DNA from 2 places in the Kitasatospora sp. NPDC086801 genome. Region 1 is predicted to be linked to the other one. Evidence: riboswitches for the same ligand, from Rfam matches in the RefSeq annotation. Region 1 holds a riboswitch; the other holds the start of a gene.

Region 1 (4,511 bases):
AGCCACCCCCCGAGACGACCCGGCTGACGCCCGATACGCTGGCGGCACCCCACAAAGGAGCCCGAACAGTGATCACCGCCATCGTCCTGATCAAGACCAGTGTCGACCGCATCCCGGAGATCGCCGAGGCCATCGCGGCCATCGAGGGCGTCAGCGAGGTGTACTCGGTGACCGGTGGCTACGACCTGGTGGCGATGGTCCGGGTGCGCCGGCACGACGATCTGGCCGCGGTCATCCCGGGCCGGCTGAACAAGGTCCCGGGCGTGGCCCACACCGAGACCCAGATCGCCTTCCGCACCTACTCCCAGCACGACCTCGAAGCCGCCTTCGCCCTCGGCCTGGACGAGTAGGCCCCCCTCAGCCCTGCCGACGCCCGCGGTCGACCTGCACGGTGGCGACGCAGCGGCCGCCCTCGTTGCGGTAGTTCCACGCGGCACCGTCCGTCACCAGCTCGCGGACGGCGGTCAGGAAGCGGTCGACGTGCTCGTCCGGGGTCCCGGCCCCGAAGCTCACCCGGATCGCGTTCAGGCTGCGCTCGCCGGGCAGCGACGGCTCGGGCGCCCCGCACTCGGAGGGGGAGACCTCTTCGTCCCCGAGCAGGGTGCGCAGCAGCGGGTGCGCGCAGAACAGGCCGTCGCGGACCCCGATGCCGTACTCGGCGGACAGCGCGGCCGAGAAGTGCGAGCTGTTCCAGCCCTGGACCACGAAGGACAGCACGCCCACCCGGGCCGCCTCGGCGCCGAACAGGTTCAGCACCTTGACCTGCGGAATCTCCGCCAGCCCCGCCGTCAGCCGGGCGATCAGCTGCCGCTCCCGGGCCTCCAGCGCGTCGAAGCCCGCCTCGCCCAGCGCCCGGCAGGCCGAGGCGATCGCGTAGGCGCCGATGACGTTCGGCGAGCCGGCCTCGTGCCGGGCCGGGCCGGAGTGCCACTGGACGGCCACCGAGCCGTCGGCCTCCCGGGCCACCGTCCGGGTCGCCCCGCCGCCGGCCAGGTACGGGTCGGCCGCGTCCAGCCAGTCCGCCCGGCCGGCCAGCACGCCGGCGCCGAACGGCGCGTAGATCTTGTGGCCGGAGAAGGCGATCCAGTCGACGTCCAGCTCGCGCACCGAGACCCGGTGGTGCGGGGCCAGCTGGGCGGCGTCCAGCACCACCCGGGCGCCGTGCCGGTGCGCGGTCCCGGTCAGCTCGGCGACCGGCCACAGCTCGCCGGTCACGTTGGAGGCGCCGGTGACGCAGAGCAGCTTGGGGCCCTCGGGCGCCTCGGCGAGCGCGGCGTCCAGGGCGGCGACCGCCTCGGCGTGCGAGCGCGGTGCGCGCAGGTAGTGGACGTCGAGCCCGGCGTGCGCCCAGGGCAGCAGCGAGGCGTGGTGCTCGGTCTCGAAGGCGAACACCCGGGTCCCGGCCGGGACGGCCGAGGCGAGCAGGTTGAGCGAGTCGGTGGTGGCCCGGGTGAAGACCACCTGGTCGCCCTCGCGCAGGTCGAGGAACTCGGCGACGGTGCGGCGGCTCTGCTCGAACAGGTCGGTGGACAGCTGGGAGAGGTACCCGGCGCCGCGGTGCACGCTGCCGTAGTAGGGGGCGTAGGCGGAGACGTCGTCCCAGACCCGCTGGAGCGCCGGGGAACTGGCCGCGTAGTCGAGGGCCGCGTACCCGACCTTCTCACCGCTGGCGAGCGGGACCTGGACGTCGTGGCCGAGGACGGCGAGGGGGGCGCAGAGTTCAACGGCAACGGACATGAGGATGCACTCCTTCGGGGGTGTGGGACCCCGGGAGTGCTAGTCGTCGGGTGTCCGCGCTTGCCGCACGGACGATTCGCCGAGCGACCCGGTCCTCACCCAGGGCACCCCGCCACGGACGGAGGGTTGCCGGACAGCCAGCTGGGGCTTGACGCTGTCACTCATGACCTGGCCAAGACTCTAGGTCGCGTCCAGCGAGTGGTCAAACGGGCATCCACCATCCGGACAGCCGAGGAGCCCGCGCCGACGGTCCGGCACGGGCTCCCAACTACCGCCTCACACCCGGCTGGTGGCCTCCGACCAACGCCGCAGCAGCTCCTGCGCCGCGCCCGAGTCGATGGCCCGCTCCGCCCGCGCCATGCCGGCCGCGAGCTGTTCGGCGAGCGGCGCCTCGCCCAGGTCGAGCGCGACCAGCGCCGCCGCCGTGTTCATCAGGACGGCGTCCCGCACGGCCCCGCGCTCGCCCGCCAGCAGCCGGCGCGCGACCTCGGCGTTGTACGAGGGGTCCGCCCCGCGCAGCGCCTCGATGCCGACCAGCTCGACGCCGACGTCCCGCGGGTCGAAGGTGGTCTCGGTGACGGTCCCGTCGCGCACGATCCACACCTGCGAGGTGGTGGTGATGGTCAGCTCGTCCAGGCCGTCGTCGCCCCGGAAGACCAGGCCGGTCGAGCCGCGCCGGGCGAGCACGCCGGCGATCAGCCCGGCGAGCCGGGTGTCGAAGCAGCCGATCGCGTGCGCGGTGACCTTGGCCGGGTTGGTCAGCGGGCCGAGGATGTTGAACGCGGTCGGCACCCCGAGGTCGCGCCGGGCGGTGGCGGCGTGCCGCATCGACGGGTGGAACTTGGCCGCGAAGCAGAAGGTCAGCCCGACCTCCTCGGCGATCTCGGCGACCCGCCGGGCCGACAGGTCGAGGCGGACGCCGAGCTTCTCCAGCACGTCCGAGGAGCCGCTGGCCGAGGAGGAGGCCCGGTTGCCGTGCTTGACCACCTTGGCGCCGGCCGCGGCCGCGACGATCGCCGACATGGTGGAGATGTTGACGGTCTTGGCCCGGTCGCCGCCGGTACCGACGATGTCCACGGCCGGGCCGGGGATGTCCAGCGGCTCGGCGTGCGCGTACATCGCGTCCACCAGGCCGGTGATCTCGTCGACCGTCTCGCCCTTGGCCCGCAGCGCCACCATGAACCCGGCCACCTGGACGGGGGACGCCTCGCCGCTCATGATCCGGTCCATCGCCCACGCGGTGGCCGAGCGGTCGAGGTCCTCCCCCTTCAACAGCACCGCCAGGACGTCCGGCCAGGTGCGGACCACCTGCGCGGGGTCGGTACCACCGTTCGCAGGGTTCACGTTCACCATGGCTGACTCCAGCTGTTGTCGGGTTCCCCGCGTCGGGGGGACGTCCGTACGGATGGAGTCAGCCTATCGACCGGCGGGGTTCCCGCGGCGGCGTCTTCTCTAGTCGTGAGACGACATCGCTCAGCGGCTGACGGGGGCCCGCTTGGCCAGCCGCGCCCGCAGCAGGGTGGCGACCGCCTCGGCCAGCGCCACCGGGTCCACCGGGCGGGAGATCGCGGCGTCGGCCCGGCTCCAGGCGGCCAGCCAGGAGTCCTGCGGCCGGCCGATCAGCACCAGCACCGGCGGGCAGCCGTAGATCTCGTCCTTGAGCTGGCGGCCGAGCCCGAGCCCGCCGGCCGGCACCGCCTCGCCGTCCAGGATGCAGAGGTCCACGCCGCCCTTCTCCAGTGCCTTCAGCACCGCGGGGGTGGTCGCGCACTCCAGGTAGGACAGTTCCGGAAGGTCCTCGGCGGGCCGGCGGCCGAGTGCCGTCAGCACCTGCTCGCGGGTGTTGCGGTCGTCGCTGTAGACGAGGACGGTGAGCGTCTCGTCGGTCGTGTACGCCATGGGCCCTGCTCCCTCAAGTGTGATCCGGACCACGTTCGCCTGATCCGGATGCTACTCCCGATCACCCCTCGCCGAGTCCCCCTCGCGGACCTTCCTCCTCAAGCCGCCGCGCCCGCGACTCACCCGCCCGGAGGACGGCCCGTCACCCGGACCCGTCCAGACCACCCGTACGGCCGATACGGGGCCCGCGCATTACCGCCGGAGGCTCCGCCAAGCGTGCAACGACGCGCTGGGCAACGGGGTCGTAGGCCCCTCCGAGGAACCGTCAGAAAAGGGACACGCCGCTGCTCAGCCGCCATCCGGGCCCCCCACCGCCCCCCAGGGGGGCATACCGCACGCACCGGACACTCCGAGGGACACCCCCCGGCGTGAAGACGGAATAAGGGACCGACATAATGTCCGTCGTGGCGACAGCAACAGCAGTAGAAACCGGGCACGCGCACGGATCGGTCAACCGGCCGAACATGGTCAGCGTCGGAACGATCGTCTGGCTCAGTTCCGAGTTGATGTTCTTCGCGGCCCTCTTCGCGATGTACTTCACGCTCCGCTCCGTCAAGGGAGCCGAGTTCTGGACCGAGAAGGCGCACGCCCTCAACGTGCCCTTCTCCTCGGTCAACACCACGATCCTGGTGCTCTCCTCGCTGACCTGCCAGCTCGGCGTGTTCGCTGCCGAGCGCGGGGACGTGAAGAAGCTCCGCTCGTGGTTCGTCATCACCTTCGCGATGGGCGCGATCTTCATCGGCGGCCAGATCTTCGAGTACACCGAGCTGGTCAAGAAGGACGGCCTCTCGCTGTCCTCCGACCCGTACGGCACGGTGTTCTACCTGACCACCGGCTTCCACGGTCTGCACGTGACGGGTGGTCTGATCGCCTTC
Region 2 (4,511 bases), on a different contig from region 1:
GCCGGCCCGGTCGGCGCCCAGGATGCCGGTGAGGACGGCCTCGGCGACGTCGTCGGGCAGCAGCCGGAAGTACTCGGGCGGGGCCCACGGGGTGTGCGAGAAGTGGCCGATCCGCAGGTCGGGGCGGGTGGCGCGGAGCAGGGCCGGGGTCAGCGAGAGGTGGTAGTCCTGGACCAGCACGGCGGCCCCGGGGGCGGCCTCGGCGGCCAGCGCCTCGGCGAAGGCGGCGTTGTAGGCGCGGTAGGCGGCCCACTCGGTGCGGAACCCGGCGTCGAAGGCGGGGGCGGTGGGGGTGGCGTAGAGCAGGTGGTGGACGAACCAGAGGGTGGAGTTGGCGACGCCGTTGTAGGCGCGGGCGAAGGTGTCGGGGTCGATGTCGAGCATGCGGACGGCCTGGCCGCCCACGTCGTGCCCGGCGAGGTCGAGGCGGCCGTCCGGGGCTTCTCCGGCGGCCTGCCGGTCGGCCGCGCCGAGGGCGGCGCAGACCCAGACCGCATCGGGGTCGTCGATGGCGGAGAGGCCGGATACCAGGCCTCCGCCGCCGCGGCGGAGGGTCAGCGTGCCGTCGTCCGCGGTGCTGAACGACACCGGTCCCCGATTGGAGGCCACCAGGACGGGGGCGGTTCCGGTCGCACTCGAACGTTCGGTCGTGAGATCGCCCATGGTTGGTACGTTGCCTGGGCTCCGGAGCGGCAAACCCTTTCGGTGGGTGTTCAGTGCCGGGTCGCGTACTCGGGAACGGTGTGCATCGGGGGGCGCTCCAGGGCGGTCACCGGGTGGGTGTGGGCGGTGAACTCCCGGCTCTGCGGGTCGCGGGTGAACTGGGTCAGCAGCGGGTGGACCAGGTCGGCGGAGGCCTTCAGCCGGTGGGTGCGGTCGAGGCGTTCCAGGGCGGTGCGGTAGATGGTGGCGGCCATCCGGCCGAGGGCCTGGCCGCCCTGGTGCCGGTGGTGCCGGACGCCGACGTCCACCTGGGCCAGGGCGTCCAGGCCGACCGTCTCCAGCGCGTCGACCAGCAGGCCGAGTTCGACGCCGTAGCCGGTGGGGAAGGGCAGCCGTTCGAGCAGCGCGCGGCGGGCCGCGTACTCACCGCCGAGCGGTTGGACGAAACCGGCGAGTTCCGGCCAGTGCAGGTTGAGCAGTGGGCGGGCGACCAGTTCGGTGACCCGGCCGCCGCCGGCCGGGACCACCGCCCCGTCCGTCTCCAGGGGCCGGTCGTACATGGCCTTGACCAGCTGGATGTCCGGTTCGGTGAGCAGCGGGCCGAGGATGCCGGAGACGAAGGCCGGGTCGAACTCGCGCAGGTCGGCGTCGACGAAGCAGACGATGTCGCCGCGGGTGACCAGCAGCGAGCGCCAGAGCACCTCGCCCTTGCCGGGGACGGCGGGCAGCCGGGGCAGGATCGCGTCGCGGTGCTCCACCCGGGCGCCGGCCCGGGCGGCGACGGCGGCGGTGTCGTCGGCCGAGCCGGAGTCGACCACGACGAGTTCGTCGACCAGCGGGAGGCGCTCCATCAGCTCGCGGCGGACGGTGCGGACGATGTCGCCGACGGTGGCCTCCTCGTCCAGCGCGGGGAGCACCACGCTGACCGTCTGGCCGGTCCGGCGCTTGGCCTCCAGCAGGGCGTGCACCGGCCGGTCGACCGCGCTCCACGAGCGGCGGCGCAGCCAGGACGCCGCCTGCGGGAGCAGCGCGGGGGTCGGTTCGGCGGGCACGGGACTCTCCTCGGCGGGGTCGGTGGGACGCGCCATCTCGCGTGGCGGACGATCCCATTCGGGGTTGACGCCTTCGGATACAGTCTTCGTACAGCGGCCGGACCTTTGCACGCCGGGGTCGTCGTTGAGCACCACCACAATTTCACAAGCTCATCCAGAGGGACTGAGGGAACGGCCCGTTGACGTCCCGGCAACCTTCTCGCGCGGCTGTCTGTCGACAGGCCCCGGCGGGACAGGTGCCAATTCCGGCCTGTGGCGCGACCGTGCCACGGGGAAGATGAGGAGAGAGGCCTCCGCCATCATGGCTATCGACACCGTCGCACCCGCATCCGTGGACCTCGGCCCCGCCGCCGCGCTGTCCTGTCGGGAGTGTGGCACCCGCTTCCCGCTCGGTCCGAGCTTCGCCTGCCTGGAGTGCTTCGGCCCGCTGGAGATCGCGTACGACTTCGGCAGCGAGGGCGCCGAGGAGCTGCGCCGCCGGATCGAGGCCGGCCCGAGCTCGATCTGGCGCTACGCGCCGCTGCTGCCCGTCCCGGCCGACGTCGCCACCAAGCCCAACCTGAACCCCGGCTGGACCCCGCTGGTCAAGGCGGACAACCTGGGCCGCGAGCTGGGCTTCACCGCGCAGCTGCACATCAAGGACGACTCGGGCAACCCGACCCACTCGTTCAAGGACCGCGTGGTGGCCTGCGCCATCGAGGCCGCGCGGGCCTTCGGCTTCACGACGCTCTCCTGCTCCTCCACCGGCAACCTGGCCGGCGCGGTGGGCGCGGCGGCCGCCCGGGCCGGCTTCAAGTCCTGCGTGTTCATCCCGCACGACCTGGAGCAGGGCAAGGTCGTCATGGCCGGGGTGTACGGCGGCGAGCTGGTCGGCATCGAGGGCAACTACGACGACGTGAACCGCTTCTGCTCGGAGCTGATCGGCGACCCGGCCGGCGAGGGCTGGGGCTTCGTCAACGTCAACCTGCGCCCCTACTACGGCGAGGGCTCCAAGACGCTGGCCTACGAGATCTGCGAGCAGCTCGGCTGGCGGCTGCCGGAGCAGATCGTCATCCCGATCGCCTCCGGCTCCCAGCTGACCAAGATCGACAAGGGCTTGCAGGAGCTGATCAGGCTCGGCCTGGTCGAGGACCGGCCGTACCGGGTCTTCGGCGCCCAGGCGGCGGGCTGCTCGCCGGTGTCGGCGGCGTTCAAGGCCGGCCAGGACGTGATCCGCCCGGTCAAGCCGGACACCATCGCCAAGTCGCTGGCGATCGGCAACCCGGCGGACGGCCCGTACGTGCTGGACATCGCCCGGCGCACCGGCGGCGCGGTCGAGGACGTCACCGACGCCGAGGTGGTGGACGCGATCCGGCTGCTGGCCCGGACGGAGGGCGTCTTCGCCGAGACCGCGGGCGGGGTGACCGTCGGCGTGCTGAAGAAGCTGGTCGAGACCGGGCAGCTGGACCCGGCCAAGGAGACCGTCGCGATCAACACCGGCGACGGCCTGAAGACCCTGGACGCCGTCGCCGGGGCCGGGATGACCGCCGTCATCCGCCCGACCCTGGCGTCCTTCCACGACGCCGGCCTCGCGTCCGCCTGAACACCCCCGCCCCGCTGCGCACCCGCTAGGAGAACCATGAGCGCCAACGTCCGTATCCCCACCATCCTGCGCACCTACACCGGCGGCGCCGCCGAGGTGGCCGCCGAGGGCGCCACCCTGGGCGAGGTCATCGCCGACCTGGAGAAGAACCACGCGGGGATCGCCGCCCGGATCCTGGACGACGCCGGCAAGCTGCGCCGCTTCGTCAACGTCTACGTGAACGACGACGACGTGCGCTTCTCCGAGGGCCTGGCGACCGGGATCGCGGACGGCGCCAGCGTCTCGATCATCCCGGCGGTGGCCGGCGGCTGCTGAGCCGCTCCCCGGACCGGGGCACGCCGCCCGCGCCGTTCGTCCGACCGGCCGTCCGCACGTACGGAATTCCGTTCTCCGTACCCGCGGGCGGCCGGTCGTATTTCGGCGGGAATATGGCGGGGTCAAGTCGGAGTAGAGTGTGGCTCGGTTGGGAACAGGGCTTCCCCCCATCCTCACCCGCGAATCGCCGGACGGTCGTCCGGCCGCTGGGACCGGTCGGGCGCCTGGGCCGTGAAACATGTCAGGCAGATGTCAGAATTCCCGCGGGGATTTGTAGTAATCCGTCCGCTATGTCCGGCGTGAAATGCCGAATTCCTCCCGGTTTAGCCCGTCCTGCCCCTTGGCGCGGTGCCGGAATTCCCCGCAGCTGACCCTGTTGCAGAGGGCGTCGATCCGGATACATTCAGCCGCGGTCGACGTAATCACCCGCTCACAGGGCGCCGTCAGGTGCCCCTGGCGGAGGGCTGCGGCGTGCACGGCTGCGCCCAGGGGGGGTTCCCCGGGCCGGCCTTCAAACCAGACCCGGGCCCGCGACCTGCGGGCGCGTGAAGGGCCAGCACAGCACTAGGGGAGTTCGGAATGGCTCAGGGCACCGTCAAGTGGTTCAACGCGGAGAAGGGCTACGGCTTCATCGCGGTCGACGGTGGTGCGGACGTCTTCGTCCACTACAGCGCGATCCAGATGGACGGCTACCGCACCCTCGAGGAGGGCCAGCGGGTCGAGTTCGAGATCTCCCAGGGACAGAAGGGCCCGCAGGCGGACATGGTCCGCGCCGCGGTGTGACCCCCTTCCGACCCCAGGAGCTCGGCGCGGCCCACGGCTGGTGACCACTCGCTTCTCGGCGGGCCCGTACGACACGCGTCGTACGGGCCCGTCGGCGTTCCCCGGCGGGGAGTTGC

What was found. A riboswitch is a leader RNA that binds a small molecule or an ion and turns the genes downstream of it on or off. The one in region 1 is predicted to bind S-adenosylmethionine.
Region 2: another riboswitch for S-adenosylmethionine. It lies ahead of thrC (threonine synthase); the one in region 1 lies ahead of ACIPLC_RS08730 (aminotransferase class V-fold PLP-dependent enzyme).

Annotation. Positions count from the first base shown of each region.
Region 1 covers NZ_JBIVAX010000005.1:51,018-55,528, reverse strand. Annotated here, with positions in the region: gene ACIPLC_RS08740 (rhomboid family intramembrane serine protease) at 1-27, shown strand, start outside; gene ACIPLC_RS08735 (Lrp/AsnC ligand binding domain-containing protein) at 69-350, shown strand; gene ACIPLC_RS08730 (aminotransferase class V-fold PLP-dependent enzyme) at 358-1,737, opposite strand; SAM riboswitch class IV at 1,789-1,906, opposite strand; gene trpD (anthranilate phosphoribosyltransferase) at 2,014-3,090, opposite strand; gene ACIPLC_RS08720 (hypothetical protein) at 3,211-3,636, opposite strand; gene ACIPLC_RS08715 (heme-copper oxidase subunit III) at 4,032-4,511, shown strand, end outside.
Region 2 covers NZ_JBIVAX010000019.1:5,057-9,567, forward strand. Annotated here, with positions in the region: gene ACIPLC_RS20540 (trehalose-6-phosphate synthase) at 1-663, opposite strand, end outside; gene ACIPLC_RS20545 (glucosyl-3-phosphoglycerate synthase) at 714-1,715, opposite strand; SAM riboswitch class I at 1,863-1,999, shown strand; gene thrC (threonine synthase) at 2,017-3,297, shown strand; gene ACIPLC_RS20555 (MoaD/ThiS family protein) at 3,334-3,612, shown strand; gene ACIPLC_RS20560 (cold-shock protein) at 4,192-4,395, shown strand.